Regions from separate parts of the Paenibacillus sp. FSL H7-0918 genome, predicted to be linked through region 1. Evidence: riboswitches for the same ligand, from Rfam matches in the RefSeq annotation. Region 1 holds a riboswitch; each other region holds the start of a gene.

What was found. Region 1 has a riboswitch for cyclic di-AMP ahead of MHI15_RS08990 (TrkH family potassium uptake protein). Riboswitches for the same ligand answer to the same signal wherever they lie in the genome.
Region 2: linked by a shared signal. The riboswitch ahead of MHI15_RS26070 (KamA family radical SAM protein) and the one ahead of MHI15_RS08990 (TrkH family potassium uptake protein) in region 1 are both predicted to bind cyclic di-AMP.
Region 3: linked by a shared signal. The riboswitch ahead of MHI15_RS29665 (hypothetical protein) and the one ahead of MHI15_RS08990 (TrkH family potassium uptake protein) in region 1 are both predicted to bind cyclic di-AMP.

What each region holds. Positions count from the first base shown of each region.
Region 1 is NZ_JBBOWJ010000001.1:1,981,745-1,992,655, reverse strand. It holds gene dnaI (primosomal protein DnaI) at 1-770, shown strand, start outside; gene MHI15_RS09010 (YqzM family protein) at 1,195-1,353, opposite strand; gene trxA (thioredoxin) at 1,707-2,024, shown strand; gene uvrC (excinuclease ABC subunit UvrC) at 2,146-4,098, shown strand; gene MHI15_RS08995 (CPBP family intramembrane glutamic endopeptidase) at 4,187-5,863, opposite strand; cyclic di-AMP (ydaO/yuaA leader) riboswitch at 6,186-6,363, shown strand; gene MHI15_RS08990 (TrkH family potassium uptake protein) at 6,426-7,784, shown strand; gene MHI15_RS08985 (potassium channel family protein) at 7,798-8,469, shown strand; gene MHI15_RS08980 (LysR family transcriptional regulator) at 9,007-9,909, opposite strand; gene MHI15_RS08975 (succinate dehydrogenase cytochrome b558 subunit) at 10,313-10,911, shown strand, end outside.
Region 2 is NZ_JBBOWJ010000004.1:234,313-245,223, forward strand. It holds gene MHI15_RS26050 (mannitol-1-phosphate 5-dehydrogenase) at 1-509, opposite strand, end outside; gene MHI15_RS26055 (HAD family hydrolase) at 552-1,214, opposite strand; gene MHI15_RS26060 (ABC transporter substrate-binding protein) at 1,742-2,767, shown strand; gene MHI15_RS26065 (AraC family transcriptional regulator) at 2,907-4,574, shown strand; cyclic di-AMP (ydaO/yuaA leader) riboswitch at 4,623-4,766, shown strand; gene MHI15_RS26070 (KamA family radical SAM protein) at 4,899-6,074, shown strand; gene MHI15_RS26075 (helix-turn-helix transcriptional regulator) at 6,208-7,119, shown strand; gene MHI15_RS26080 (DinB family protein) at 7,203-7,718, shown strand; gene MHI15_RS26085 (YdeI/OmpD-associated family protein) at 7,775-8,344, shown strand; gene MHI15_RS26090 (hypothetical protein) at 8,495-8,743, opposite strand; gene uvrA (excinuclease ABC subunit UvrA) at 9,256-10,911, opposite strand, start outside.
Region 3 is NZ_JBBOWJ010000006.1:190,056-200,966, forward strand. It holds gene MHI15_RS29620 (hypothetical protein) at 109-282, opposite strand; gene MHI15_RS29625 (hypothetical protein) at 624-1,352, shown strand; gene MHI15_RS29630 (GntR family transcriptional regulator) at 1,414-1,809, shown strand; gene MHI15_RS29635 (ABC transporter ATP-binding protein) at 1,837-2,757, shown strand; gene MHI15_RS29640 (ABC transporter ATP-binding protein) at 2,762-3,664, shown strand; gene MHI15_RS29645 (ABC transporter permease) at 3,657-4,937, shown strand; gene MHI15_RS29650 (hypothetical protein) at 4,972-5,160, shown strand; gene MHI15_RS29655 (hypothetical protein) at 5,625-5,984, opposite strand; gene MHI15_RS29660 (hypothetical protein) at 6,118-6,639, opposite strand; gene MHI15_RS29665 (hypothetical protein) at 6,654-7,208, opposite strand; cyclic di-AMP (ydaO/yuaA leader) riboswitch at 7,277-7,441, opposite strand; cyclic di-AMP (ydaO/yuaA leader) riboswitch at 7,861-8,050, shown strand; gene MHI15_RS29670 (hypothetical protein) at 8,302-8,718, shown strand; gene kdpF (K(+)-transporting ATPase subunit F) at 8,845-8,922, shown strand; gene kdpA (potassium-transporting ATPase subunit KdpA) at 8,935-10,611, shown strand; gene kdpB (potassium-transporting ATPase subunit KdpB) at 10,628-10,911, shown strand, end outside.

The sequences.
Region 1 (10,911 bases):
GAAACTGTGCGAACTGCCCAGGACTAGAGAAGTGTCCAAATGATTTTCCTGGCCATTATAGTAAACTAACGGTAGAAACTGTGAATGGTTCAGTGGATCTATATGAACGCAAGACGGCATGCCGGCTTAAAGTGGCACAAGATAATCAGGATAACATCCGCAAACGTATTCGTAGCTTTTATGTGGACGAGCGTGTACTTAACGGCGGTTATGATGAGATAGATATTATGGGCAAAGACCCGCGCCGGGTCTCGGCTGTGAATAAAATATTTGATTATATCACGAATGTTAAAGAGGAAGGCCTGACTTCACGCGGCATTTATTTACATGGCTCTTTCGGAACAGGCAAAACTTTTTTGATGTGTTATTTACTGCATGAGCTTGCTGTTGCTGGATATACCGGAGTGATCGTATACATGCCAGACTTTATAGAGGACTTGAAATCGATCATGATGGATGGCCAGAAGATGAAGGAAACTGTTGATACGATGAAAAACTGCGATTTACTTATTTTTGATGACATTGGTGCGGAAAATTTGAATCCTTGGGCTCGTGATCATGTACTTGGGGCGATCTTGAATTATCGGATGAACCGCAAACCAACCTTCTACACCTCGAATTATCCGTTGGATGGCTTGGAGAAACATCTTAGCTTTACGAGCAAAGATGGTGAAGAGGTCTATAAAGGCCAACGACTAATGGATCGCATTGCTCCTTTTGTGGATGTTCTTCCACTGCATGGGGAAAATCAAAGAGGGGCCAATAGATAAGCCTGGAATATTCATAATGTAAAATTCAAAAGAGCAGTGATTCCTCTTTTATTGGAGGATCGCTGCTCTTCGTTTTTTTTGGTTATTCGAACTCAAACGCCGCTTTTTCCCTGCTACGAAGCAGGATCGCCTTAAGTCCTGATTGTTTTTCACTTGTTCAAACACACTTTCGGGTTGCAGCATCTGGCGGGCATACTGAATCTGATCGATAATTAGGGAATATCTCCCTAAAAATGAACTGATTCGTCAGCGAAAACAGATATTCTCCCGATTATTAGGGAGGAATTCCCTGATTTCGTTCATTTATAGCAAATATCGGTTATAATCAGGGAGGTTTTCCCTCATTATTCTAAAAAAAGAAGCCGCCCCATAAGTAGCATTCACTACTTTTGAGACAGCTTCTTTTTATTGTGCGAAGATTCCTTTACTCCGAGAGAATGAACTTAAGGATGACCATTCCGAAAAAGACAACCGTCATAAACGTGGTCATTCCGAAAAATCCGGTCATCAAATCCCCAAGATCATTGCGGGGTTCTTCGTTGATATGTTCTCGTGGGTCCCGTACTTGCGCGTTAACATCCATAGTTTCTGCCTCCTTACAGGGACAAGCCCCATATTATTAGATGCAAATTGACATTAGTTTATGAAATAAGTCATTGACAATTAATGCGCTTTCTTTAAGTATACCGAAATGCTGGGGAGGTTGTAAAGAAAAGAGTACGCAAAAAAAATACATTGAAGGCAATATAATTGCGAGTGATATTTCACATATCCCATAAAGATATGTTATACTTGTAATGTGTCGGTAAGTGGTAATTTGGTTATCATATTACATGAAACAATTTATTAACTCATATTTCGGAGCAGCTTCCATGAACTAAGCTTTGGCTTAAGATGTGCGTAATGCTTCGCAAAACTTAAAGGAGGAACAATATCATGGCTATCGTGAACGTGTCTGACCAATCCTTCAGTAACGAAGTGGAAGGTCAAGGTACTGTAGTAGTAGACTTCTGGGCTCCTTGGTGTGGTCCTTGTAAAATGCTCGCTCCAATCTTGGATGAATTGTCCACAGAGCTCGGAGACGACGTGAAAATTGCAAAATTGAATGTGGATGAGAATCCGGAAACGGCTTCCCGTTTTGGTGTTATGAGTATCCCAACTCTGATCTTCTTCAAAGATGGTCAACCGGTAGATAAAGTTGTGGGACTGAACTCCAAAGAATCCCTGAAAAATATCGTAGCAAAACATCAATAATTGATAGATGCTACTGTTCGGGCCTCGGCCCTGCCACTCAGCGCCTTCGGTTCATTCCGGAGGCGTTTTGTGTGCTGAATGCCAACTAATCATGGGTCCAATTTAGCTGGAGGGGATCATTTTGGACAATATCCGCAATAAACTGGCACTACTACCCGATCTGCCTGGCTGCTATCTGATGAAGAATCAGGAAGGCACTATTATTTATGTGGGCAAAGCGAAGGTACTTAAGAATCGGGTACGCTCTTATTTTACAGGCAGTCATAATGGTAAAACGCAGCGGCTTGTCGCTAATATTGCTGATTTCGAATACATCGTTACGTCCAGTAACATGGAAGCGCTCATTCTAGAGTGTAATCTGATTAAGAAACATATGCCGCGTTATAATGTGCTTTTGAAAGACGACAAGACGTTTCCTTATATAAAAATAACGAATGAAACTCACCCGCGCCTTGAGGTTACACGCCGGGTGATTAAAGATAAAGCAAAATATTTTGGCCCTTATCCTAATGCTTATGCTGCTCAGCAGACAAAAAAGCTCCTAGATCGTATGTACCCGCTTCGTAAATGCGGCGTGATGCCAAAGGAGGTCTGTCTTTACTATCACATGGGCCAGTGTTTGGCACCGTGTGAGAAGGAGGTTCAGAAATCCGAGTATGAGCAGATTACGCAGGACATCGCTGCTTTTCTAGGCGGAGGTCATGAGGCGGTTAAAAAGGATTTACAGCAAAAAATGCAGGAAGCAGCTGAGGAATTATATTTTGAGCGGGCGAAGGAACTGCGGGATCAGATTATCCATATCGATGCATTGATGGAGAAGCAGAAGATCAACACTACAGATACTAAGGACCGGGATGTATTTGGTTATGCTGTAGACAAGGGATGGATGTGTGTACAGATTCTGTACATGAGACAAGGGAAGATGATTCAGCGCCATTCCTCCGTGTTCCCGTTCTATGGTGAAGCCTACAGTGACTTTATGTCTTATGTGACGCAGTATTATAGTGATAATCCCGCTTTGCCGCAGGAGATCCTGCTGCCGGATGTGCTCGATGAGGAATCTCTGGCTAATAAAGAGACTAAACCCGAGATCGCCATAGCTGCTCCAGCAGAAGCGGATTTACAACAGGGTGAAGATACTCCTGAATCGGCTGAAGAGGCTGAGGCACGTGCGACGGCGGCGGAGGAAGCTGCGGCAGCTGGGATCGTGGATGCCGCTGGCGGCGCCTCCATTCTGCAGGAGTGGCTGGGCATTAAGGTGCTTGTGCCACAACGCGGTCTTAAGAAGCAGATGGTTGGCATGGCTTGCCAAAATGCAAGAGTGGCTATCGACGAGAAATTCCGGCTGATTGAACGGGATGAAGAGCGTACCTCTGGAGCAGCGATCAGCTTAGGCGAGAGCTTGGGGCTTGAACGCTTGAGCCGTATTGAGGCGTTCGATAACTCGAACATTCAGGGGACTAATCCGGTCTCAGCGATGGTTGTCTTCATTGATGGTAAGCCTGCACGAAAAGAGTACCGTAAATATAAGGTTCGTACGGTGGTGGGTGCGGATGATTATGGAACGATGCGCGAGGTCATTCGGCGGCGATATGAGCGGGTATTGAAGGAGAATCTTCCGATACCGGATCTTATCGTGGTCGATGGAGGGAAAGGGCAAATCTCCTCTGCTATTGATATTCTGGAGAATGAGCTGGGATTATTCATTCCGGTCTGCGGCCTTGTTAAGGATGATAAGCATAAGACGGCTCAGCTTTTGGTTGGAGATCCGCCAGAGCCTGTCGCGCTAGCCCGGGACAGTCAGGAATTTTACCTTTTGCAGCGGATTCAGGATGAGGTCCATAGGTTCGCGATCACCTTCCACCGTGAACAGCGCGGGAAGTCCATGGTTACCTCCAAGCTGGACTCTATACCTGGTATAGGTGAGAAGCGCCGTAAAGCGCTGCTAAAGCATTTCGGGTCGCTTAAGAAAATTAAAGAAGCCTCCGTGGATGATTTCCGTACACTTTCTATTGGAGAAAAGCTGGCAAAACAAATTCTTGATGCGCTCAAGGATGAAGAGCCAACCTCATAGCAATGGTGACAAAAGAAAAAGGGTATCAAAGCAGCGACTAAAGCTGCTTTGATGCCCTTTTTTAATTTCATTACGTCTTCACATTAGTTTAAATCAAAGAAGAAGGCTCCACCGGCTTAGGCTTCTGTGGTGGATTAAATCGATAGACGATGTAAGCGACTATGAACGGCATAATAATCGCGAAGATACCCGCGCCTACATTTACGCTCTCCTTCATAAAGATCAGCGTAGCGCCCATCAGGATGCTGTCAAACACGACGTGGCTGAACATGACAGCAATAAATCCGTAACGAAGGAAAATATAACTGAACAGCAGCCCGATTACGGTCAGCTCAATGGGACGGGAGCTGATGGGATAGATCGGATATAACGTATGGCCAAACGCCCAAACCAGCGTGGTGATCAAGCAAGCGATAAAAGTGTTCCGGAACACCTTTTTCAGCATAGGAATTCCGAAAAAGCGATAAATGGCTTCCTCAGATAAACCAGCGAGCCATGCGACGATAGGCAGAAGCCAAGCATATCTCATGTTATAAGGAGATTGGGTGGCGTCTGTAGTAGACCAATTGTGCAAGGTAAACGATAATATGATGAACATAACCGTCTGCACCCCTAGCAGAACGAAAGCCCAGATGTATCCAGCCCGGATACTGTCCAACACATATTGTCCATAGCCGGGCTCTTTGGCGCGGGGCCAAGGGTTCATGTCTTCCTCTTTTCGCCATAAGCCATTGCCGCCCACTAAAGAAAAGTAGAGCAAGGAGGACATCAGCAGGCTGTACAAAGCATAAATGATAAACATAATGACAGAGGTAATCTGTGCTTCTAGCCCTTCGCCCGTTGATTCAGGCAGCATATTATAGGTGCTGATCATCATGATTACAAAATAGGCTGAGCTTAGGAATACTCCACGTTTAAAGGAAGTATGCTCTCTTCTAAGAATACTGTAGACGAGTGCCAGAATTCCTAAAATCAGTGTGGGTATACCGTAACCGAATAATGTTAGCTTTTCCGCTAAAGAGGTCTGTCCTTGTACGTAGGAGGTATGCCAAGCCGGTGCAGTGAATCCGGCATTAAAGCTGGATACCTGCTCTCCACTGAAATCAAAATAATAGTGCAATAAGGATTCGCCGACCTGAACAGTACTATCCGTATACACTAGCCCATGGCTTCCTGTATTCGATTCAATTTGTAGCTTGGCAGGATTTACTTCCCATTCCTGAAGCCAAGGACGAGCAAGATTCTCCTTCTGCGCTAGAGTGAGGTCAGCTCCCTTGTCCTCTTTTGCACCAACGGAAGCGATGCCTAACCCCTCTTCGGAGGTAACTTTTGCAGCCTTTGAGAAAGCGACAATCTTACCGTTATACATATTGAGGTCAACGATGATTTGCGGCTCTTGCTCCGCTGAAGGAGTAAGCGTTGCCCGAAAGACATCAAAAGGATATTTTTGATCCAATTTTTTCTTGGTGTAGTCCTCCACAAGCTTCTCGCGAGACATATAACCATAAAAGGAAGAGTCCGTCTGGTAAAGTACATTCCATTGATCGTTTGGTGCTTCGGTGTAGTTGAGCTTTTGTTCTGCAAATAATATGGCTTGGTCACGGGCTTCTGCCTTGCTAATGACGGTGGTATCTTCACCTGTAGGGCTACTAAGCAGTGAAGGGGAAATCTGAAACATAATAAATAGAATAAGACCGATAATGCCCGAGATGATGAGCCTCTTGGAGAGGGCACGTTGCTGTAAGGGCTGGCCGACGGGATTCATGTAACGCCTCCTTGTTATGTACTGTGACAATGTTATGTTCCATTATAGTATTAGTGCCTGGTTGGTTACAAAAAACATTATATGTTCTTTTTATGGGTAATAGAGATAGTATAGAATAGTCATGTGAATTTATACCATGAATTTTATCGTGTTCATTTCTGCACGAATGATGAGAATCGGTGTAATTGCAGGGAAAACACGGAAAAGTGATGAGAAAAGGCACTCCTTTTGATGCAGTCTCTTTAAACCGCATTTTTTCATGTGAATGAGCATTAATTGTGTCTTTGTGAATTCACTAAATAACGTATATAATTTGTATGCAATTGTATAGTAGCCGAATTTCTGGTGAAAACGGGGGAACCATAAGAAGTGATGAAAAGTGGAGTGTACACGATAAATGGCACTTTCATCAGGGGTGAATTTCTTTCTGGGAACGAATAGGGCAGCCTGCACAGTCCGAATCCGACAGCTAACCTCGTAGGCTAATTTACTGCAGGAACCAAGTCAGCATTGGTTTTCCAGTGCTTTTTTTGTTGGAATTTTTGATAAGAAGGTGAGCAAAGTGGCTTCACAGTTTCGCAGGATTTCTGAATTTAAGTTTCTGAAGCTCTCGCCGCCGCAGATACTGGTGCTTGGTTTTGCATCGATCATTCTGATAGGGGCCTTGCTGCTTATGCTGCCCATCTCAAGCACAAGCGGGAATTCCGTGGAATTTATTGATGCATTATTTACTTCAACGTCGGCAACCTGTGTTACAGGGCTTGTTGTGCTGGATACCGGAACTTCGTTCACCATTTTTGGGAAAACCGTAATTATGATTCTGATCCAGATCGGCGGCTTAGGTTTTATGACCATGGCCACTCTATTTTCACTGGTGTTAAAGCGTAAAATATCTTTGCGGGACAGGCTAATCCTACAGGAAGCCATGAATCAAGGCTCTATGGAAGGAATTGTGCGACTGATCCGGAGAGTCCTCATATATTCTCTTGTCATAGAAGGCTGTGCCGCTGTGCTGCTGTCTATTCGCTGGGCTTTTGATATGCCGTTGGGAAAAGCGATTTATTATGGCATATTTCATGCGGTGTCTATGTTTAATAATGCGGGGTTCGATATTTTTGGGGATTTTCGGAGTTTAACTGATTATGTATATGATCCGCTTGTGAATATTATTGTGATGTTTCTGATTGTCTCCGGCGGGATTGGTTTTATTGTAATGTCAGATCTGGTGGAGTTTCGGGTAACCCGCAGGCTGTCTCTACATAGTAAAGTTGTCCTGTCCACCAGTACAGGGCTGATTCTGATCGGAGCTTTGGTTATTTTTATATTTGAGTTTACTAACACTCGTACCCTGGGTTCACTGAATTTCGGCGGTAAAATATTATCGGCCTTCTTTCAATCCGTGTCTCCCCGTACGGCTGGCGCGAACACAGTAGATATTGCTGGACTTCGGCAGGCTACACAATTTTTTATAGTGATTCTTATGTTTATTGGTGCTTCTCCGGGCTCAACGGGCGGGGGGATTAAGACAACAACCTTTACGATGATGATTGGTGCTGTAATTGCTATGCTGCGTGGACGGGAAGATGTTGTGTTGTTCCGTTATCGGCTGGCTCAAGAGCGCATCTACAAGGCATTAACGATCACGCTGCTGGCTTTGTTGTTAATCGCCTCTGTGTCGATGATACTCTCCACAACTGAAGACAGTAATTTCTTGGCAATCTTGTTTGAGACGACCTCCGCCTTTGCTACGGTAGGACTGACTATGGGGCTAACTCCGGAACTGTCAGCGATCGGTAAGATTCTACTCTGTCTGACGATGTTTGCAGGTCGGCTAGGTCCACTAACCTTAGCGTATGCACTCGGTCCCAAACAGGGTAAACCACTGTATAAGTATCCGGAAGGTAAAATAATTATTGGATAGGAGTTAATTAGAAATGAAAGCACAGCAATTTGTAGTAATCGGCTTAGGTCGCTTCGGTTCAAGCCTGGCGCTTGAGCTGATGGAAATGGGCTACGAGGTGCTCGGCATTGACCACCATGAAGAACGCGTGGAGGAAATGAGCGATCAGCTGACGCATACGGTAGTAGCAGATGCTACAGATGAGGGAATTATGCGCTCGCTTGGTGTACGGAACTTTGATTGTGGGATTGTTGCGATTGGTGACAATATGGAGAGAAGCATTCTGGCGGCCATTTTGTTGAAGGAGATTGGAGTCAAGCAAGTGGTGGCTAAGGCAATCTCTATCCTTCATGGCCGCGCACTGTCGCGGCTGGGGGTTGATCGGGTTATTTTTCCGGAGCGGGATATGGGGATTCGTGTGGCACATCAGCTGGTGACGCCCAATTTGCTGGATTATATTGAACTGTCCAAGGATTATAAAATTGTCGAGCTGACCGTACCGTCCTGCATGAACGGCAGAAGCTTGTCTGATTTAAATACAAGAGCTAAATATGGCTGCAGTATTGTTGCCCTAAATAGGGAAAGTGGAATAATCGTCGCTCCAACTGCCCATGATTATTTAAGTGAAGGCGATGTTATGGTACTCATTGGTCCTAATGAAAGTATTGACCGTTTTGAGAGTGAAGTTGTGAACCAAGAATCATAGGAAAAGAAGCTGACTCAAAAGTAGTGAATTCTACTTGGGGGCAGCTTCTTTTTTATGGAGTAAAGAGTAGGAAACGTATTGGATTTTAATATGCCATATGACTATGGACCATGCGTAGTGTTCTATAATGTTGGTTTGGTCGGTGCGCGACTTGCTAGGTGTGGTTATCGTACGGCTTGCAATTAGATGATTTGTGGTATCTGTGACGGTGAAATATGTGTGGCGAAAAGCGATATGTGTTCTTTGTTTGTGCGATGTACAGAGTGGGTTTTAAACTAGTTGGGGAAAAACTCCCTGAAAATAGCCGCTATTCGCTCTAAATGAACGACATTAGGGAATTCCTCCCTAATAAACAGAGGGATTCCTTAATTAGTTACTGAATCGGCCGAAAATTAGGGAAGTTTTCCCTAATTTTAAGTCTGCTGAACAGAAATCTCTGAACTTCAGGGAGAAATCCCCTAATTCGTCGATAAGTGCTTCACTTATTGCCTCATTTGGAGATCACTAGGTGCGCCCCTTGATTCATTTGGTCCGGCTTTACTGCTCACGTTCTGTCAGAAACATCTCTTCGGTAACTTGCACCAGACTGCGAGCCGCCGTGCTCATGCTTCCATCGTCACGGTAGATCAGGCAGGTGGTCCGTTGAGTCTGCTCCAGCTCCTTGATATGTAAGGACACCAGCCCGCCGCCGTTCAGCAGCTCTGGACGCAGATAAGACTTTGGCAGCAACGCAGCCGCTTTGACAGTCGGAAGCAGCCGTACGATGGCTTCGAAGGAGTCAATCTCCATGCGCACATCGGGATCAATCCCGCAGCGCTGGAATAGATCGTCCGTCAGACGCCGGTACCAGGTCCCCTTTGAGAAGAGAATCATAGGCAGCCGGGATAGATTATCCATGGTTAGCTTGGAAGATAAATTTAAAGGATGCTGCTCTGAGACGACTAGTCGCAGTTGATCCTCAAATAGAGAAATGCAGCGCAACCCGGGTTCTTGAATAGAGGAAGCGATCAGACCTACATCTGATTTTCCCTCACTAACTGAGGATACGATCTCATGCGTTCGGCCTGTGATCAGCTTCAGCTCTGCGGTCGGATATTTGTCCATATAAGCGTTTACCAGCGGCGGAAGCGTGGTCTGCAGGGAGGTAAGACTAGCCCCCAAGGTGACAAGCCTTGGCTCCCCCTCTTTGAATTTGGAAAGAGCCTCCAGAAACTTCGAACGCTGCTGCCGTTGTTCAAGCGCATAGGAATAAGTGAGACGCCCAACCTCGGTTAACTCCAGTCGTTTGCCATAACGATTAAACAGTGCGACCCCCAGACGTTCCTCGAGTTTAGAAATTTTGCGAGACAAGGCGGGCTGGGATAGATTGAGCTGGCGTGAGGCCCGGTTTAAGCTGGAATGTTCCACAACTGCTGCAAAAACATCTAAATCGTCAAACATAATTGAGTTCCTCTCCTAATGCGATGTACGATCAGTAGTGATGAAATTCATAGCCGTAAGAGTAACTGTTCTTATTACATAAGGAAAATCAGGTTATGTCGGAAAATGTAGTTTTGCTAAATGAGAATTATTATCATATAAAATCTATTCTTATGCGTTTATTGTATAACGTTTAATAATTAGATTGCAATTCCCTTATAAGCGAAAAAAGAGTAACATGAAAAGTGACACAAGATATTCACATTTTGTGAAAAATAAAACTAAGTCCGGTAAACTCTAGGATAACGGTAAATTAAGGAATTATTGTCATTGGATTGTCAACGTTATCCTGTGTCAAATGTAGTTCCGGCGGTGAATACCCATTAATGAAAACGCTGTTTTAATCGGAAAGGGGTTACTTTGTATGAAAGGATTTTATTCCAGAAAGATTCATTCCTTGCTAGGCGTTATCCCACTTGGAGCCTTCTTCATTGAGCACATGATGACGAATTTTGCGGCTGTAGAGGGTGGCGCTTCCGGTTTCACTGACAGCGTGTTATGGCTGAACAGCCTGCCGCTCGTCTTCTTCCTGGAATTGTTCGGTATATGGCTTCCTCTGCTGTACCATGGGGTATACGGACTTTATATTGCGTATCAATCCAAGCCGAACTTGAACCGTTTCAACATTGAAAGAAACTGGCGTTATACCCTGCAACGGATTACAGGTATTGTTACCTTCATCTTTATCGTCTGGCACTTGTTCCAAACACGGGTTCAGGTGGCGGTGGGTAATGTGGAGCACGAAGAATTAGGCGGTCTGATGCATGATATCGTGACTCAGCCACTTCTGCTGACACTGTATATTATCGGTATCGTTGCTGCATGCTTCCACTTCTCGAACGGTCTCTGGTCTTTCTTGATCAGCTGGGGAATCACCGTAGGTCCACGTGCACAGCGGGTATCTTCTTACCTCTGTCTTGGCATATTTGTATTAGTAACTTTCATGTTCCTGATTTCGCTGGT
Region 2 (10,911 bases), on a different contig from region 1:
TCTGTATTTTTCTGCATAGGTACAATCCGGTCCACCATCGCATTGGGAAAAGCGACATTGCGGTCAGCAAGTTCCTTGAAGGATTGCTTCATATGCCGATAAACTGATTTTTTCAACTTCTGACTGCTTCCAATCCCATTCTCACAGGCAATGATATGAAGAGGGTTGAGATTTCTGCTATTTTCAAGCCTTCGTTCGATGCCCTGCGCAATGGTCTCAGCAATATCTTTTAAAGCGGATATTCCGACGGCAGTTGTCACAATTTCAGCTTCTGCTATAGCTCTAGTAACGTCCTCAGTATCATTCAGATTGATTGCAGTAACATTATCAACGATAAAGCTGTCCCTGTTCTTGTTAGCTAGGGTGACAGGATATTGCCCACGTTTTTGCAATTGGGCAATTTTACTCTTATTTCTTCCGACGAAACAAACATTGTAACCGGAGTCCGACAACATAGGCCCAATAAAACCTCTGCCAATATTGCCTGCTCCAAAATGTACGGCTCTCAATTTGGTATCCCCCTTTAATTTGAACTTAGTTTCTCGGTTTCTCTATACGAAGCAACGTTGAGTAACTACATGATCAAATTCAAGAAGACTTAGATTATCAATTTTATGGTGCTGCTTATCGAATTCAAGAAAATTAGTAATTTCGTTAGGCGTCACAATGCAACGGATGCCAGCTGCTGCTGCTGCCTTAGATCCATTCGGTGAATCCTCGATAGCAACCGCCTCATCAGCTGTGATTCCAAGACAAGCTAACGTTTGGTTATATAGCTCCGGATCTGGTTTCACTTTTGCCACATGGTCGGCAGTCCGAACACATTCGAAATACTCGCGAATACCCAATTGATTCAGATATTTTTCCACCCATTCCAGTGAAGAACTTGAGGCCAGCCCTACGCGCAGTCCAGCTGCTTTGGCGGAATCAAGATAATGCTGAATGCCTGGTCGTATTGTTTCAAGCTCCATAAGTTTACTGTGTCTCTGTTTAACAGCCTTACTGAACTCTTCTTTGTCAATCGCTAGCTTAAGATCAGTCATTAAATATTCATAAGGATTAAAACTGTTCAAGCTCGTGCCGATGCAGGTGGAATATTGTTCAAGCGTCAGATCCACTCCATATTCTGCATAAGCCTCGTTAAATGCGGTGTACCAAGCAGTCTCCGTGTCGATAATCGTTCCGTCAAAATCAAAAATAATTCCTTTGATCACAATCAACCATCTCCCTCGTATTATGTTTGGTTAGAATATCTTACGCAAAACCTTCTGCATATTCTACAAAAAGCTATTTCGGCTTGCGTCTGACTATAAAAACCATAACAAAGCCCTTCTACTGACGTCAAGCACGGTAGATAACATGCCACGTAATGATAACGATTACAATCAATGTGGACAAACCTGGATTTTTGCATCACCTGAACATCTAAATACATAACAGTAATCAGATTCAAAAAAACACCACAATCCTATGTGCTTCAAGGGATTCCTTCTGCCAAGTTTGTTATCAAGACAAGCTCCCTCTCTTTCTCTCGATTGCTGTTATTTAGAGTATTTTTCCAAGCAGCTAAAAATAATTCAAAATAATTTTAAACACATCCTTTTTACTTGATTGTACAAATCAAATTACGGGGTTATTTTTTGTCCATTGAGTAAAAAGAGGCTTTAATTTATGATATATTTTAATCGAGAATGATTATCATTATTGGTGGTCGTTACATATAATAGGGAGGCAATAAGATATGAACAAGGTACGACAGTCCTTCGCTGTGGTATGTGTACTATTTTTGCTGAGTACATTGCTACTGGCGTGCGGAAACTCAAAGGAACAATCCTCTGCCAATAGTACGGTGAACGCAACCGGGAACTCTTCCGCTGCAACTGCGGTACCTTCAGCAGAACCCTCAGATAGCAGTACAGATGAAGCAGCAGCGACTACCCGCTCCTATACAGATTACATAGGGCATACTGTAGAGATTCCGGTGAATCCGCAGCGAATTATCTATTCTGGAGAAACTTATGGCGATTTGCTCGCACTTGGTGTGCAGGCGGTAGGTTATCCTCTTTCTATGGGTGAAGGCCAGGTTTTTGAAGATCAATTACAAGGTGTGGAGGATGTAGGCTTCCCTATCAATCTGGAAAAAACATTGGAGCTTCAGCCTGACCTCATCATCTATGCGGGCACAGATGAAGCTGATTTCGAACAGCTCTCCAAAATTGCACCCACTATAATATTTGATACCTTTGCCCCACTCCAGGAACGTATGCTGGACATTGGTGGAATTGTTGGGAAAACGACTGAAGCAGAAGCATGGCTTGCGCAGTATAAAACCGCTGAAGAGAACATGTGGAAGCAATTGAAATCCGCAGGCATGAAAGAGGGCGAAACGGCTGCGGTCTTCACTTATTATCCAGGAGACAGACTGTTTATAATGGCAGCAACCGGACTTTCCCAGGTACTCTATGGGGAGAATGGCTTCAAGGCAACTCCAGCTATTCAGAAGATCCTTGATGAAGGTAAAGGGTTCCAGGAAGTATCCATGGAAGTCCTGAAAGAATATGCCGGGGACCGGATATTCCTCTTGACTCCAGTGGCAGAAGAAGCAAAACAATCCACAGAGAATCTATTAAAGAGCCCTATCTGGAAGAGCCTTCCTGCCGTCAAGAACGGATATGTCTATACACAAGACATCATGAAGACTTCAAGTGATGCGACAACAAGAGAATGGCTGCTTGGCGAAATTCCACAGCTATTGAATATGAAATAACCTTCTGTGATGAAGAGTTTAACACAAGGCTGATAAAAAACTGCAAGAAGCATGTCAACAGCTGTTGATATGCTTCTTTTTTTTATATACAATGAATTCATTGATAATCATTCTCACCAAATGAACGGAGGCTGAACCCATGCTGCATACATCATCGTCCTGCCCCCCACTCCACTCTCTGCTATTTCAGCTAAACGAGGCCGAACTGATGATTCAAGCTGCCGATTCAAGCTCTATAACGCGTACAACCCAGGACTATACCCTTCTCATATTTACTGGAGGGAACGGACAATTGAACCTCGATGATCAAAGCGTGATACTAAGTACGGATAAATGTTATCTACTATCTCCTGGAATCTCCTATAGTACGGACAACCAGGAGCTGACGTTGTATTATTACCTCATCACCTTTACAGCAATTTATACAACCGAGCATCCTAAACGATATTCTGGAGAGCTGCTTTCCGGCAGACGGGAGTTAATTGTGCACCCGTTCACCAAGGTAATCCGACTAGTCGAAGACCTGCTCATGAACAGGAATAACACCGATGATGTACAACAATTCAAGCGACAATTAAAATTCCAAGAATTGCTGCTGCTACTTTTTGAGCATAATTACCCTTCCAAACACCTGCCAAGTCCTACGGAATCCGTAGAAAAGACCATAACATTCATTCAGGAGCATTATACAGAGAGTATCACCGTGAAGCAGTTAGCTGAACTGGCGGGAATATCAATCTGGCAATATACACCGATCTTTCAGCAGCTTACGGGTAAAAAGCCGCTTGAATACCTGACGGATCTGCGCATTAATCATTCCAAACGATTCCTGCAGGAATCGACTGAACCACTGCGGGAAATCGCCAGACTGGTCGGCTTCTCGGACGAATACTATTTCAGCCGCCGCTTTCGGCAAAAAACCGGAGTTACACCCGGACAATATGCACATCAGAAAGGTCGTAAGCTTACCGTCAAGGATTGGACGGGTCATGAGGTGGAGATTCCAGAGCGAGCGAAACGTATTGTCTATCATGGCGAAACACTTGGCGACCTTCTCGCGTTAGGCGTAAAGCCTATCGGTGGAGATGAAGCGTTCGCCCGGAACAGCGTCTATAAACATCGGCTTAAGAAGCTCGCCAACGTCGGGTTTCCACTGGACCCGCAGTTGACCGCTTCCCTAAACCCAGATTTGATCATTTTGGCAAATAGTGATGAAAGAGCCTACAGAGCAGTTTCTGGTATCGCTCCGACACTCACCTTTGATTCATTTGCGCCTCTCGACAACCGAATGCGGACATTAGGCAGTTGGCTAGGTAAACAGCGCGAAGCCGAAGCATGGCTGGAGTCATTCACAATCAAAAACGCTGCCATGTGGCAGCAGCTTTACACGACAACCCTCCAAGTTGGAGAAACCGCCTCTGCTTTGGTCTATGATCATGGAGATCATCTGTATGCTATGGGAATGTCCGGATTCTCCACTGCGCTTTATGCCCCTTGTGGTTTACAACCGACCGAAGAGATCCAGGCCATATTGGACGAAGAGTTAGGGTTCGCCGAAGTTGATCCAACACGACTGCCTGCCTACGCCGGAGATCATATCTTCATGCTCATTCCGGAACGCAAAGACTCGCGAGCTGCGATGGAACGATTACTAGACAGTTCACTTTGGAACAATCTCCCGGCAGTACGTCAGGGACATGTTTATCTGCTCGACGGAAGCAAATGGAACTCTAGTGATGCGTTAACCCGGGAGAAGCTGCTAACGCTGTTGCCTAAACTACTCGGCGGAAGTAGCGCTAGCAATTAAAGGTGAATCTAGGATTCTCTTTTGACTTTTCAAAACTTCATAGGGTATACTTTATCTACGCTTAATTTCCAACTTTTACAGTTGAAAAGCGGGGGAACCAGTTAATTGGGGCGAATCATTGAGCATTAGAATGTAGGGTACCATCTTACCCGAGTCCGTCAGCTAACCTCGTCAGCAGTGGATGGGTCTGCTTTTCATGTTATTTACATAACCAGAGACCCTTGCTAAGGGTCTCTTTTTGTGCTTTTTTTGGACCCTGCTGGCAGTAGATTGGCCTTTGACACTAAGGCTCCCTCATTTCTCACACTACGAGACAAAGGAGAGATGTACGTGCAAAAGGTAAAGTACTTCACGGATATTAACAAAATAGCTATGTTGTCTGAGCTGGAAAAAGAGAATCTGAAAGAAATTACGGACAAGTTTGTTTTTCGTGTAAATGACTACTATCTGTCTTTAATTAACTGGGATGATCCAAATGATCCCATCCGTAAGCTGGTTATTCCTAACGAAGGTGAACTGCTGGAGTATGGGCGCTGGGACGCCTCCGATGAGGACACGAATTATGTGGTACCTGGTTGTCAGCACAAGTATAGAACAACTGCACTACTGATTGTATCCGAGGTCTGCGGGGCTTATTGCCGCTACTGTTTCCGTAAGCGTCTGTTCCGAAATGACGTGAAAGAGGCGATGGCTGATGTCTCTCCGGGCTTGGAGTATATCGCAAATAATCCGGAGATTAACAACGTACTTCTTACGGGCGGGGACAGTTTAATTCTCTCCACACCGAAGCTAAGATCCATTATTGAAAATCTAAGAAGCATTGAGCATGTTAAGATCATTAGACTGGGTTCCAAAATTCCCGTATTTAATCCGATGCGGATCTCTGAAGACGAAGAGCTGCTGGAGCTGATTCGTACTTACTCTACCGAAGACAAACGAATCTATGTTATGGCGCACATCAATCATCCTCGTGAAATCACACCTGAAGCCAAAAAAGCATTTAAAGCTCTCCACAACGCAGGGGCAATTGTCGTAAATCAGACCCCCATCCTCAAAGGCATCAACGATGATCCCGTTATTTTAGGGGAACTACTGGACCGGCTTTCATGGGCTGGCGTTACACCCTACTACTTCTTTGTGAACCGGCCCGTAGCCGGAAACCGGGATTTCGTATTACCGCTCGAGCAAGTCTATCAAATTGTAGAAGAAGCCAAAGCCAGAACCTCAGGACTTGGCAAAAGAGTACGCTTATCCATGAGCCACACCTCAGGAAAGATAGAAATTCTCGCCATTGATAACGGGAAAGCCTATCTCAAATACCATCAATCCAGAGATCAGGAATACGGAAAATTTATGATTCTAGATTGTCCAAAGGATGCCGAATGGTTCGATGACCTGCCTGGGAATGAGCAATATTGGACCCCACCTGTGAAAAAAAACGATACTATTATTTCTGTTAATGATTTATCAGGCGAGCCTGCGGATTTAATCTGTAAATAGATTTAATCGACTCTGTCATAGGATATTTCTTCATCACCAACAACAAAACTCCTCCCTCCCAAAATTAGCCCGAAAAAATCTATGATATAATCACGCTGTAACACGAAATGGACTAATGGGTGGGAATGCACACATGAAATTGGAACGATTGATTTCTATGATCTACAAGCTATTGAACCACGAAGTTTTATCTGCCTCCAAGCTGGCTGAAGAGTTTCAGGTTTCCCAGCGAACAATCTATAGAGATATCGATGTGATTTGTGCCGCTGGCATCCCGGTCGTATCGTATCAGGGAACTAAAGGTGGATATGGCATTATGGACGGATATAAAATGGATAAAAGCCTGCTCCGTTCGTATGATGTCACTTCTCTGATTACTGTACTGAACAGTCTTTCTTCCGTGTTTGAAGATGAGCATACGCAAGGAACCATTGAACGGCTGCAAACGATTGGAACGGAGCCACAGACCTCTAGTCTCGCGGTGGATCTTGAAACCCGGCGTACGGATCCTGACGCACTTCCTCTTTTACGTGCGGCTATATCGGAACGAAATGTTGTCCGTTTTGATTACATCAGTGTAAAAAATGAACGTACAACCCGTGAAATGGAACCAGTAAAGCTTCATTTTAAATATAGCAACTGGTACATCTATGGTTATTGCCGGACACGGCAGGACTATCGGGAGTTCCGACTTTCCCGGATGCTGAATTTGTTCCTGACGCAGGATACCTTTCATTCGCAACATGAGGTACCCAAAGAGGCCGGCTGTTCAAACAGGGCAGATCAGGTGGAGGAAATAGTGATCCGGGTAGGCCCTGAGGCTTTAGCAGAAGCTTTGGATCAGTTTCATCAAGTCGACAAGGAATTTCATTTCGATAAAAGCATGACGATGCGAATTCCTGTGTATAAGCCATTGGAAGCACGTTGGCTTTGGTCCATTCTGCTGAGTTTCGGCAGCGGCGCCGAAGTCCTCGAACCCCCTGCATTGCGAGGTATTTTAAAAGAGCAGCTTCAAAACACACTCAAACTTTATGAAGAAGTATGACAGTCTGATGTCATACTTCTTCTTTTATATTAACTACAGTAACAAAAAACAAATCCATGACCATTCAAAAGGAGAATGTACGAATGACAAATTATCCAGTAGAAATGTTTAAATACCACACATGGGCAAACCAAACTATCCTGGGGAGAATCAAGGAACTCCCGCCTTCTGTGCTAAGTCAAGAAGTGAACAGCTCATTTCCCACCATCGCTCATGCCCTTAGCCATATCTATGCGGTTGATACGATGTGGTATCTTGTATTAACAGGCACTGCCATGCCAGAGGCTTTTCAACAAAGTATCCCGCTAAATTTGAGCATTCTAGATTCTGTGGATGAATACGTAAATATCTTTGCCCAGCTATCAGAACAATACAAAGCATGGTTACACAACCAATCCGATTTGGAGCAAACCATTCTGCTTGACAATCCATTCGCCGGAATCCGCCAAACACGCCTATCAGAAATTGTGTTGCAAGTCGCCAATCACGGGACTTATCATAGAGGCAATGTATCTACTATGTTACGGCAGTTAGGCCATGCTTCCACCATGAATGACTATGCTCTTTTTTGGTATCAGGTTCCTGCGGAAGCAAATTAATCTCGGATGGGCAAGACGCTCCACTCCATACCTAGAAAGGAAATTGTATTTTAATTATGGAGATTAAAAATCTAATTACAGTAAAAACGAGAGAAGATTTAAGAGTTTGGCTGCAGGAGAATTGTAAGACTGAACAATCTTGTTGGGTACTCGTTAGTATGACGCCAAACCCAGAAACGTTGCTATATTTGGACGTAGTTGAGGAATGTTTGTGTTTTGGATGGATCGATGGAGTGAAAAAGAAAATTTCGGAAACGGAGCTGGCGCAAAGACTCTCTCCCCGAAGCAAAAGAAGCTCTTGGACTGAATTGAATAAAGAGCGTGTCCGCCGCCTCGAAAAGCTGGGGTTAATGAGTGCTGAAGGAAAACGGGTACTTCCTGATATGAACCCTGATTCTTTTATAGTAGATAAGATTATAGAGCAAAGGCTAAAAGAGAACAGTCAAGTATATGAGAATTTCACAGCCTTTCCAGCCCTTTATAAAAGAGTTCGGATCGACACGATCCAAAGCAATAAACATCAGCCAGATTTATTTAAGAGTAAATTAGACAAATTCATAGCAAACACTAAAGAAAATAAAATGTACGGGCAATGGCATGATAATGGACGTCTGCTAGATTATTAAGCTGCGCTAGATGCATGATCTCCTGCTGAGGCTTTCGGACTCCAATGACGCTATTTACTAATTTATCACCTTTTCAGCAACTCATCGGACTCCAGTGCAGCTATTCCTTAGAAATGGGCTCTTATACGGTGATTTTTCCGCCATTAGGAGCTATGCGGTCCGATAATACTCCAAATGGCGGATTTTCCTGCATTTAAGGTGTACTGGGTCCGATACCGCCGAAGAATGATCATTCGCTGGGTCTATTGCTACTGTTACTTCTACTGTTACTGTTACTGTTACTGTTACTGTTACTGCTACTGTTACTGTTACTGTTACTGTTACTGCTACTGCTACTGTTACTGTTACTGCTACTGTTACTGTTACTGCTACTGTTACTGCTACTGCTACTGCTACCATGATCTCCTGCTGAGGCTTTCGGACTCCAATGACGCTATTTACTAATTTATCGCCTTTTCAGCAACTCATCGGACTCCAGCGCAGCTATTTCTTAGAATCAGGCTCTTATACGGTGATTTTTCCGCCATTAGGAGCTATGCGGTCCGATAATACTCCAATTGGCGGATTTTCCTGCTTATAAAGTCTGCTGAGTCCGATACGCCGAAGAATGATCATTCGCTGGACTCCTGAGTCCGACACGCCGAAGAATAATCATTCGCTGGTCTGCTGAGTCCGATACCGCCGAAGCATAGTCTTTCGCTGTCTGTTGCTACCGTATCCTAATCATCTGCGGATCAAACACCATTGACTCATGATCATCTCTTATTCCGAAAGTGCTATGTACGCGCGAATGGGATTGGTTCAGACGTTCAGGCAAAGTTTAGAGTTGAGAGCAGAGGTTTGGTTTAAGTTCAAAAAAAGAGAGGTGCCCCAGCCATTTTCATGGCTTTTGGGCACCTCTTTTTATTAGATTACAGCCCTTCAGCCAGAATCCGTTTCAGGAACATCCCTGTGTAGGATTCCTGCACTTCAGCAACCTGCTCCGGTGTACCTTCAGCTACAAGCTTACCGCCCACAACGCCACCTTCAGGGCCGATGTCAATCACCCAGTCGGATTCTCGAATCAGCTCTAAGCTGTGCTCCACAACTACGACGGTATTTCCCGTATCAACCAATTTGCTCAATAAGGTATGGAGCTGCTTGATGTCTGACGGATGAAGGCCTGTTGTTGGTTCGTCAAGCAGATAGAGCGTATGGTTTTTGGAAGGTTTGCTCAGCTCTTTAGCCAGTCTAATCCGTTGCCCTTCACCACCGGATAAGGTTTTGACAGATTGTCCCCATTTAAGGTAACCGAGACCCACCTCACACAATGTCTCGATAATCCCCGCCATTTTGGCTTCCGACTTAAGAATCGGCAAGCTTTCCTGTACGGACATGTCCAGCAGATCCGAGATGGAATATCCATCATATTTCACCTGGAGAACCTCATCCGTAAATCTTCTCCCCTTGCATGCGTGGCATTTAACCTCCAGATCGGGTAAGAAATTCATGTCTACAGTCAGCACCCCAAGACCCTGACAGGTTTCGCAACGTCCACCCGGTGTGTTGAAGGAAAAATGCTTGGAGGTCAGTTTTCTTTTTTTCGCCTCTGGCAATGCAGCAAACAGCTGGCGCAGATGTGTGAATACATCTGTATATGTCGCTACATTAGAACGCAACATTCTACCCATGGGCGATTGGTCAAAGATCACTATATTTCCAACCTGATCTAAGCCCGCAATCTCAGCACAGCCTATTTGCTCATGTTCTTTCGCACTGCCTTGCGCAAGAATATCAAAGACTAGTGTCGACTTGCCTGAACCCGAAACCCCAGTTACAGAAACTAGACAATCTAGAGGAAATGAAACCTCCGGGATATCAATATTCCGGTACTGTGCCTGTCGGATGGTGATTTGTTTTCCGTCACCTTTCCGGCGAACGTATGCAGCAGTCTTATTACGCTCTTCTCTAAGATAGGCTCCCGTAACAGAAGTCTCGCTTGCCATCAAATCCTCAATGCTGCCCTCGCCAACAACTTGCCCTCCGTCCAGACCAGCACTCGGACCCATATCAATAATATGATCGGCAGCGCGCATCATCTCGATATCATGCTCGATAACGAGCACCGTATTACCCAAATCGCGCAGCTCCTGAAGCACTCGAATGAGGCCAACAGTATCCCGCGGATGAAGCCCGGTCGTCGGTTCATCTAGAATGTATAACACTCCAGTCAGACCTGACCCCAGCAATGAGGCAAGGCGCAGCCGCTGTGCCTCTCCACCAGAGAGGGAGACCGTCTGACGGTTCATGGAAAGATAACCAAGACCAACATCGATAATCCGTTTTAGTCGGGTAGGCATATCGTGAAGGATGGGTTCAAGCAGATGAAGTCCCTCGGCGGGCAAAGCCGCCTCCAAGCCTTTCGTCCACTCGTAAACATCGCTTAATGGCCAATCCGATACCTCCGTAATCAATGCGCCAGCTACCCGAACGAGACGAACTTCTTTTTTTAGGCGAGCGCCAAGGCATTCCGGGCATTGCTGCTCATGAAAAAATCCGCCGTCTTTTTCCTGTGTACCAGCTTCTCC
Region 3 (10,911 bases), on a different contig from region 1:
TGGATTTAGCTCAATAACGGAGTAATAGCTGAATTTTTAGGGAGGATTTCCCTAAAAACTAATAATCTAAGCTCGGTTGGGCAGATTTTAGGGAGTTTTTTCCTAATGTTAATCCGTCCGGCAGTCGCCCATATCCCATACCTGAAACTGCACTAGCAGCCGAAACGGTATCCCACACCCGAAACCTGAACCAGTCAGCAGCCGAATCAGCACCCCGCCCCTGATACCGCACCATCCGCCATACCCGCCTCCCTCAACACACATTACACCAACACGTTGCATAGAAGCAGAGAGTGAGCGCTTACTACTTCATTTCCAGAATGAATTATCTAATAAACTCAATTATCCCAGTTACATTCGCCCCGTAGCATTCTGCCTCAATTCCCCCTCATTGTAGTTAATCTCAATTAATAAGCGTTACCTAACGTTCGAGAGTGTCTTCATAAGCTTGAAGTGTGAGGTTACCTAAACCTCCTATTTCTTTTGAATAATTTCCAGTTACAGGATTGACAATGTAAAATCAAGGTCATATACTGTGTATATAGATATATACAGTAAGCACAGGGATATGAACACCTGCTTCTGCTAGACGCTGAAGACATTGTAAAGCGAGGTTAGCATTAATGAGAACATTAAAAGATTCATGGTTTATGTTGCGCTCTGATTTTCGTGGAGACAAATTAAAAATATTAGGGACCCTCGTAATAACAGTTGTTTTTATGAGTTATCTTGGTGGACTGACTAGCCTGATAGCAAATGATGTACTAGGTGAGCAGGATCGGACGATGCTAGCGGATTTCTTATTTCTCTCCTTTATCCCCTTATTGGGATTAACATTCTCTCGCCGCTCCATGAAATATTGGAGTGAAGACTCTTACACAAAAATGTTGGTTTACTTACGAACTTTACCGATCCCAGCTGCAGTAATATTATCGCGGAGGAAACTTCAGGGTGTGGGCTCCTTTACTCTAAATGGTACGTTATTCTTCGTTATTATTTACTTGTTAGGAGAGAATTTCCGGGCAGAGCTGGCGGTTCCTTCGTACATAGCTTTTGCGATTACTTGGCTCGGCTTCGGATTCATGGTCTCAGGTCTATATATTTTTATTGAATATCTTTTTAGCGGCAAAGCTTATCTATGGCTAACATTGCTTATCGTAGTTTTATCGTGGGCAGCATCGTTCTTAGTTACACTGGGCGGAGGCAGTTTGTTCTTATACAGTATCTCCTATTCGAAGGAGTGGGGGCTGTTATCTCCGATCATGTGGGGGTCACTTCTGCTGGGAACAATATCTGTACAGTTATTCTCTAAATGGACTATACATCGGCTGAAAAGTCGCAATCTCATATAAAAAATCGGAAATGGCAAGGACTGCGCTCTAGCACGCTAGAGTGGAAGGCGAGGTGTAAATAATGTGGATACCGGTACAAATCAACGAAAATAGTGCAGAGCCCCTCTATCATCAAATAGAGACTCAGCTTAGATCATTAATCATTAGCGGAGTCATTACAGAAGGTACGCTGCTGCCCTCGATTCGTGAGTTCGCAGGAGATCTGAAATGCAGTGTAATTACCGTGCGGCGGGTATATCAGGATCTGGAGAACGAAGGTTTGCTGCGAACGCGACAAGGAACAGGTACCTTTGTATCCCATGTAGGTGACGGAGCCATGGAAGAATATAAACGTGAAACGGTTGGCAAAGCACTTGAAAGTGCAGTGGATATCGCCCGATCGGTACATTGCAGCAAGGATGAACTTGAACAGATTTTTATGGAGATTGTAGAACGCAAGTATAGAGAAAAGGATTGAGAGGGGGCGCTTACTCATATGGTACAGATGGCTATAGAATTGCGGAATGTACTTAAACGGCGGCGAAACAAAACGATAGGACCGCTGACCCTGAATCTGCCTAAAGGATATATTACAGCTTTGGTAGGTCAGAATGGATCCGGCAAAAGCACGCTGCTGAATCTGCTGATGCAGCTGACTAATCCAGAGGAAGGCGAGATTTATTGGTTCGAGAACAGGTATGATAGCGGGTTGTCTCTGGAGCTTCGCCAGACCATTGCCTATGTTCCTGAAACGTCAATTACTGAGGAGAACCACTGGAATGCAGAGGAGGCAGCTCGATTTCGGAAGTATTGGTATCCAAATTGGGACGATCAGTATTTTCACGAGCTGATGGATCGCTTTGAGGTTCCGTATCATATGAGACTTTCGAAGATGTCTAAAGGGGAGCGCCGGAAATTCGAAATTGCTGTAGCACTTGCGGCACGGCCAAGTCTGCTGCTATTGGATGAACCTTCATCGGGTCTTGATCCTTTTGCCTGGAAGATTATGATCGAGACACTTCGTAAATATATGGATGAGCACAACGCAACGATTATCATCTCCACACACATTGTGGATGAGGTGCGACGGCTGGCGGATTATATCGTCCTTATGCATCGGGGAGAACTGCTGGGTATGGCTGAAAAAGACAGTCTGTTCGGTGCTTGGACCGAGGTTTGGGTGAATGCTGCGGATGAAGAGGAGCTTGCGGAGTTATCGGCTGAGTTGCCAGGAGGCTTGCACTTTACCATGGATACACCGGGTGTAGCTTCTTTTATCATAGAACAATTTTCTGAAAACGAGAAACGCATTCATGACTTGGGCGTAAAGGTTATCAAGAGCCGCAGTTTGGAACTGGACGAAATATTAAGTTTATGGACACAGGGTCATCGTCCTATTCTAATTGACCACAAGAGAGGGGACTAGAGAAATGGAAGCCTTAAAGCTGGAAAGTGTAGTTAAGCAATATGGAGAAAAAACCGCAGTAAACGGAATTAACCTAACCGTAGGTAAAGGGGAAATTTACGGATTACTGGGGGCGAACGGCGCGGGGAAAACAACCACGATGCGTATGGTGCTCGGCCTAATCTACCCTGATGAAGGCAAGATTTTGTATAACGGAAAACCTTTCAACAGTGAACTGCAGCAACTTATGGGTTATCTGCCCGAAGAACGTGGACTATATCCTAAGGTGAAGATCAGCGATCAAATCGTTTACTTGGCCCGCCTGCGTGGGATGTCAGCTAGTGATGCAGATAAGAGCTTGCGCTATTGGCTGGATCGATTCGAGGTTCCGGATTATTACAATAAAAAAATAGAAGAGCTTTCCAAAGGAAATCAGCAAAAAATGGGCTTTATCGCCGCTGTCGTTCATAAGCCGCAGATTCTGATTCTAGATGAAGCTTTCAGCGGGCTGGATCCAGTAAACGTGGAGCTGCTGAAAGATACGGTCAAAGAATTACGTGATTCGGGAACAAGTATCCTCTTCTCTACGCACCGGATGGAGCATGTGGAAGAGCTATGCCGTAACATTACGATTCTCGATCGATCCAATACGGTCGTTCAAGGGGATATCCGCACGATCAAGAATGGCTACCCGCGGGAAGAAGTATTGCTGCGTACAGCTAATGAGGTAAAAGGTTTGGAGTCCATCGCAGGTGTTACAGCAGTTAAACGGCTGGAGCGTGGGTATCTGTTATCGATCAGTGAGATCGGTGCAGCACAGCGTATTTTACAGCAGGCGATAGCACAGGGTGAAGTGGAGCATTTTGAAATCAAGGAACCTACGTTAAACCAAATCTTTATCAGAGCGGTGGGTGAATCTAATGAATAAGATGGGGACAATTATCGGCTTTACCTTTAAAAATAAAGTTAGAACGAAATCATTTATGATTACTACTTTGATTCTAGTATTATTGCTCAGCATAGGGATGAATCTTCCCTATATCATCGATCAGTTTAAGGGTGATTCGGCCAAAAGTGAAGTTACTCAAATTGCTGTGATTGCTGAAGAGGGAAATCAGGTTGCAGAATTGTTGAAGGCTTATACTGCGCCAGAGGGCATGCCACAGGCTAAGATAGTACAATATGCTTCTGCGGAGGATGCCGAGTTAAAGAAAGCATTAGATGAAGAGACCGTAGAAGGTTATGTTACTTTTGCGGAACCTACTGGTGAAGGGCTTCCACCCGTTACTTATCATAGTAATGATGGGGAACTAAACGGAGATGTGCAAGTTTATCTCCAAAATGCACTTCAGCAAGCAAACACACAATTCATCGTTGGCGACAAGCTGACCTCTGAACAGATTGCTGCAATGTCAACGCCTGTGCAGATTACTACACAACAGCTTAACGCAGGCGGTGGCAGTGAAAGCTCTCAGGAGGACACTCCAGCCATTAACTACATTATCGTATATGCCATGCTTATGTTGTTCTTTATGTCCATTATGATGACAGGCAACATGATTGCCGCAGAGATAACTTCTGAGAAAAGCTCGCGGATTATGGAGATTCTGATTACAAGTGCCTCACCTTTAGCGCAAATGTTCGGTAAAGTTATCGGTGTTTTCCTAGTAGGAATATTGCAAATTGGGATCTTTGTCGCAGCGATCGTCGTCAATTTGACGCTCCCGCATAATGCGACTGTATTGGCTGATTTTGATCTCGATTTAGGCCAGCTCAATATTAACTTGCTGCTCTATGGATTTGTCTTGTACGTATTAGGTTACTTCCTCTATGCCTTGATGTATGCGGCTGTAGGTTCGATTGTCAGCCGTACGGAGGATCTCGGTCAGGCGGTAATGCCAATCATGATGTTAGGCTTCGTAGCGTTCTATGTTCCACTGTTCAGTATCTCCAATGCAGATACTCTAGTGGTTAAGATAGCGAGTTATGTGCCTTTCACCTCACCATTGACGATGCTGCTCCGAATTGGTGTCGGCGAGGTGGCGATCTGGCAAGTCATTGTATCGCTGCTGATCCTGCTTGTGACTACCTTCATCTTCGGATGGCTGGCAGCCAAGATCTATCGTACCGGCGTACTGATGTACGGCAAACGCCCAAGTATTAAAGAAATCAGAAAAGCAATGAAAGCTTACAAGATCTAAGATGACCTCATATAACTTTTAAGGAGTGCTAATGATGTCTACAAGCGAACAATATACCATTATGCTTTTAATGAGTTCTGTATCGCTGGCTACGGTTAGTAGAATGCTTCCGGATGGCTCCACTTTTATGGATTTCGTTCAAGGCCTATTGACTGGTATTGCTATAGTGGGGATGTTGGCGGGATTGTGGATGTACGGTAAGGCGCGTAAGAGTAAAGCGTAATAGTAAGCACTGAGTTTTCGGGGGTATCCTAACAGCCGTTTATGGTTGCTGGGATATCCCCGTTTTTGAGTTGGCAATCTCTTTGTATACGAGCTGATATAGCTAACGGACCCAGCAGCACTTAAATGCAGCAATCATCGAGATTTAGCAAGATATCGGACACTATAGTCGCTATTGGCATGAAAAAGGGTGAATTAGTAGCTCTTTTAACCAAATAGTTGCACTGGAGTCCGATACTATGCTCAAAAGGCGATAAACGTGCAAGTAACGTCATCTGGGTCCGTAAGGCTTGTCTTGGTGGAAGATGATTAGGGCTTGCTTTAAGACGATCCAAGACGTTCATCGCTCGGGATTTCTACTGGAGTCCGAACGCCGGCCATATTTGTGGAAAAGCTTCAATTAAAGGCTCCTGAGTCCATTAGTCGCTTCATGCGCTCAAAGATCGTTTGAATTCTAGTCAGAGACTAAATTATAGAAAGATTTGCGCTCGTTAGTATATCCGTTTGGGTGGTCATCTGCTCCCGTAGAGCTCTAAGCTGTGTTTTCAGTGCGGGAACACTTTTTTGCAGAATAATGCTTATTTGAGAAAGAGGCAGCTTTAAGCCGTACCACAATACCTTCACAAGCTGTTCCTCCCAAGGTAATGCCTTAGCCGATAGAAGCGAGCGCCGGGCAAAAGAATCAGCACACTGGTGAATACAAGTGCGGTAAGCGTGGATAGAGAATAACTGAGGATCAAAATCATCCTGACGATATATTTTATGAAGCTCTATGAAGGTGCGGATAGTAATCTTGTCTGCCTCATTAGATTGTTCTAACAACATGGAACTAAGTACGTAGACTTCATTAGTATACTTTTGAACACACTCTGCAAATTTAGTACTGTAGGTGGACTCGGGAGGTAAGGGGTCAGGCATGGTGAACACGATCCTTTCAGATTGAGAGATTTGCTTGAATCTATAATATAGAAAAGTAAGAGATGGATTTATTGATGAGATCGGCGGTGTCTGGTTCCGGGCAACTGTGTTTTTGCTGGGAGGCAGTGGATAAAGCTTTTGAAGGCTTGTAGTAGAGCCGTTCACTTCTGGAATTGCTCCCCCCTGCTGCAACACTGTACAGACGCCCTTGCTGAATATGCCCTGCCAAGGATTTACCCTGGAGCTTGGCCTTTAAATCCTGCAAAGCACCCTGAACTAGCTCAAGCTTAACCTGCTCCCAATCTGAACCTTCGCGGCGGACCTTATCCAGCGCTTCTTCAAGACGGCAATGACAGATGGCCCGTAAAAAAGAACTCCATTTAATGAGATCGAAATTTTTGGTGTTGGCAGAGATCAGACAAGCCCCCCAACTGCAGCCTCCCTTACAGGTGAGCTTCAGAATACCATAACGGCAGCCTTCAGCCCCTTCCATTCCATAGTGAATAGGCTCGGGTTCATCCAATACAAATACTTCAATGCGGGATAGTCTGCGCTGGTCCATAGTAGGGTTCCTCCTTAGATTTCCAAAAGCTTTAAGTCTACATGATGAGTGACACTAGCCCTTTCTACACAAGCGAGCATTTCCATTTTATTCTCACAGACTGCGGTATGCTCTAGCCATAGTCGGAACTTCTCTTTTCGTATAACAGATAGATGTAAGGGAAAGGTGCTGCGGGATCTCAAGACATACCAACCGGCGCTTACATCTTTCCAAGGCTCCTTGAAGGCTGTAAACCACGGGAGCTTTTGGTGTGATGACCAATCCTGCTGCTGCTGTTGTTCTCGAATATTTTTATATATCTCATATACAATCTTAGAGTCTAAACAGTCTTTACAAGAAGAAGGTGTGCTGAACTGGCGAAGGGCTTGGATCTGGTTCTGGCCAAATGCATAGCCTACAATGTACCTGTGATTATGTTCTTCGAACCACAAGGCCCCGAAACAAACGTAATTTAGACTTATCGGCTCAAGCAGCCCTTGATGTATCCCTAAATAATAGTGCTTCAAAACATTCACCCCATCCAGCGTGCTATCACCTAATAAGCTTAGGTAACGCAAAAACCGCAGCAAGAGGAGGACCTCTGCTGCGGTTTTGGATTACAGGCAGATATACCTGGGCCAAAGCGTGGCGGATCAAGGGTCTCTCTCTTTACGCTTACGAGGTTAGCTGTCGGATTCGGACGGTGAGAGTCGCCCTACCTATTGAGACTTATGCAGTCTCCTTTGGATTCACCCCAAGTAGGCCAGGTGGCCTGATGGTTCCCCCGTTCCCTGCGAATGCAGGAACTCAGCGTTGATTGTTTTTCATGAATTAGATTCAACCCGAATCATACTCTTTTCAAGATTTTCTGTAAAAAACGGAAAATGTTCTTTTAGAGCAATTTTAACCATATCCTGCCGACTACGACTGAAAAACGAGGTAAATAGGTATTTATGGCGTGTTATCGCGCCTCTTTCTCGCTCAGCCTCAGCTTCTTGCGTTTCTACCTATAATGGGAATTTGCAGTATTTTCGCTCTAAAAAGGTGAATAAAATCACATGTATTATAGATAGCGATTAAACGCTCCAAACTCGAGTAAACAAGAGATATAGAGAGATTAGATATCAAGTAAGCGCTATCTAATGGGAAAATAGTTTTTAATTTGCATTATTTTGGCATCATTCAGGTTTTACAAGTCTTCGTGCATAAGAGTATGATTACTCCTGTTTCAACGACAATCGAATATTTGATCCGCTTAATTTCCGATAAGGAAAGCGGGGGAACCAACAATCGGCAGCCGATGTGAGAGTCGGAAGCCGATTATGGGGTGAATCCTGTAGAGGGTGTGAGTGAGCTCGCATCTATACAGGTAGGGCGACTCTCACCGCCCGAATCCGACAGCTAACCTCGTAAGCGTATGGAGAGAGGATGAGTGCAATGTGACCGCTAGCGAGCCACAGAGGAGATCCTTTGTGGCTTTTTGCTGTGCTCTTAGAAGCAAAGCATTTATGGAGGCCTCCCCTAAGAGGTCGCTAAATTCATCATTAGCGGTATTTGTAAGGCAGCGTCTAATGACGTGACACAACCGAGCTTTAGGTTGTGCCCGAAAATGACGATAGGTCAACATCCTTTCGGAGATTTTCGTTGCCTCCTTGTTGTAAATGAGCAGGAGGAGAAAAAAAGATGACGGATCAGAATGAATATGTGCTTGTATGTGCGCCTACAAAGGCGGGAGAACATTTCATTAAACTTCTGAAGTTCAGGGGTATTAAGATGGCGGGATTAACCAACAATGTGGCTGAGAAAGCTTTACTTGAGGAGCTCGGGATTGAGCAGGTTATTCTAGTGGATACCCGCCATCAGAGCACTTGGTTTCGCCCATCGTTCCCGGTAGGCAGGGTATATCTGTTTGAGAGCAGCTTTCCGCTTTGCTGCCGCTATATTCAGATGTGCCGTACCTGGACGACACAGCCGATTTTTGTGATTACAAGTTCAATAAATCCTAGATTGGTCTATAAAAGACTTGGTGCGAGCTATGTAATCTATTCCCATAGTGGTGATGCTGATTTTCTAATCGATAGATCACCTCATCAAGGATAATGGAAGGAGTGCGGAAGATATGATGGATCTGTATATGGTGGCTTCGTTAGCTGTAATTTACGGGTTATTTTATGGCTTTATGCGCTGGTGCGCAGGTGTAGTTGAGGATACGGGGAGGGATAAGCTGTGATTCTAGTAATCGCTGTTACCCTACTGTTGTTTATATATCTGGTTTACGCGTTGATTCATCCTGAGAAATTTTAAGGAGGGGCATTCATGGGCATTTTGCAAATAGTCGTCGTAATTGTAATTCTCATCTTGCTGGTCAAGCCGATGGGAACGTATTTATATCATGTATTTTCTAACGAACCGAATCGTACGGATCGCTGGTTTGCAGGCACAGAGAAAGGTATTTATAAGCTGATCGGCCTGAAAAAACGGGACGGAATGTCCTGGAAGAAGTATGCACTCAGCTTTGTTTTAACTAATATCGTACTGGTTGCTTTCAGTTATATTTTTCTAAGATTACAGCGGGGATTGCCGCTGAACCCGAATGGAATTGCCGATATGGAACAGACGCTTTCATTCAATACGGTGATCAGCTTTATGACCAATACGAACCTGCAGCATTATAGCGGGGAGACGGGACTATCGTATTTTTCACAAATGGCAGTCATCACGATGATGATGTTCACGTCTGCAGCGAGCGGATTTTCTGTTGCGGTTGCTTTTGTCAGAGGGATTACAGGACAGAAATCAGTCGGGAACTTTTTCGAGGACTTCGTAAAAGCACATATTCGTGTATTCATTCCATTAGCTCTGCTAGTTTCATTGGTGCTGGTAGGATTGCATGTGCCACAAACGCTCAAGCCATCGCTTGAGGTCACTACACTTGAAGGGCAGACGCAACAAATCGCTATCGGTCCAGTCGCTTCTTTGGAATCAATTAAACACTTAGGTACGAATGGTGGCGGCTTCTTCGGAGCCAATTCAGCGCATCCTTTTGAGAACCCTAATCCACTTACGAACGTTCTGGAGATTCTCTCTATGTGGATGCTGCCAGCCTCTTTGCCATATATGTACGGATTGTTCGCTAAGAACAAACGTCAGGGCTGGGTGATTTTCACAGCAATGATGACCTTGTTCGTACTACTGCTGGGATTGAATTATTATGCGGAAACCAAAGGCAATCCAGCTATCAATGCGCTGGGGATCGAGTCTTCGCAAGGCAGCATGGAAGGTAAAGAGGTACGTTTTGGTATCCCGCAATCTTCGCTGTTCACTTCGGTAACAACGGCAGCTACGACAGGTAGTGTTAACAATATGCATGATACGCTGACACCGCTGGGTGGCATTACCCCTCTGGCCCTAATGATGCTCAACAACGTCTTCGGGGGAAAAGGTGTCGGACTAATCAATATGCTGATGTATGCCATCATGGGTGTCTTCTTATGTGGACTAATGGTTGGCAGAACACCAGAGTTTCTCGGGCGAAAGATAGAAGCCAAGGAGATGAAGCTAATTGCGATTGCTATCCTTGTGCATCCGTTCATTATCCTTGTACCAACAGCAGGTGCGTTCTTAACGGACTTGGGCAACGGTTCCATCACGAATCCCGGATTCCATGGACTTAGCCAAGTGTTATATGAATATGTCTCTTCTGCCGCGAACAATGGTTCAGGATTTGAAGGGCTTGCGGACAACACCACCTTTTGGAATGTTACAACCGGAATCGTAATGCTGCTTGGCCGTTATGTCTCTATAATCGCGATGCTGGCAGTTGCAGGCTCACTGATCCAGAAGAAGCCAGTTCCTGAGACGATTGGCACATTCCGCACAGACAATGGTCTGTTCACCGGAATTCTGATTGGTACCGTAGTAATTATCGGGGCTCTGACGTTTCTGCCAGTCATTGTGCTCGGCCCGATTGCAGAATATTTGACCTTACGGTAGGAAGAGGGAGAACAAGATGAGTACTGTAAAAAGAAAAAAGCTGCTGACGGGACCCATACTCCTAAGCGCTGTAAAGGATAGCTTTATTAAGCTTAACCCGGTGACGTTAATTAAAAATCCGGTCATGTTCGTAGTCGAAATCGGTACGATTATTGTATTGCTTATGGTACTGGCCCCCGGATATTTTAATGCAGAGAAATCGGTAGGCTTCAATATCACAGTGTTGTTCATTCTGCTATTCACAGTGCTGTTTGCCAACTTCGCTGAAGCGCTGGCTGAAGGCCGCGGGAAAGCCCAGGC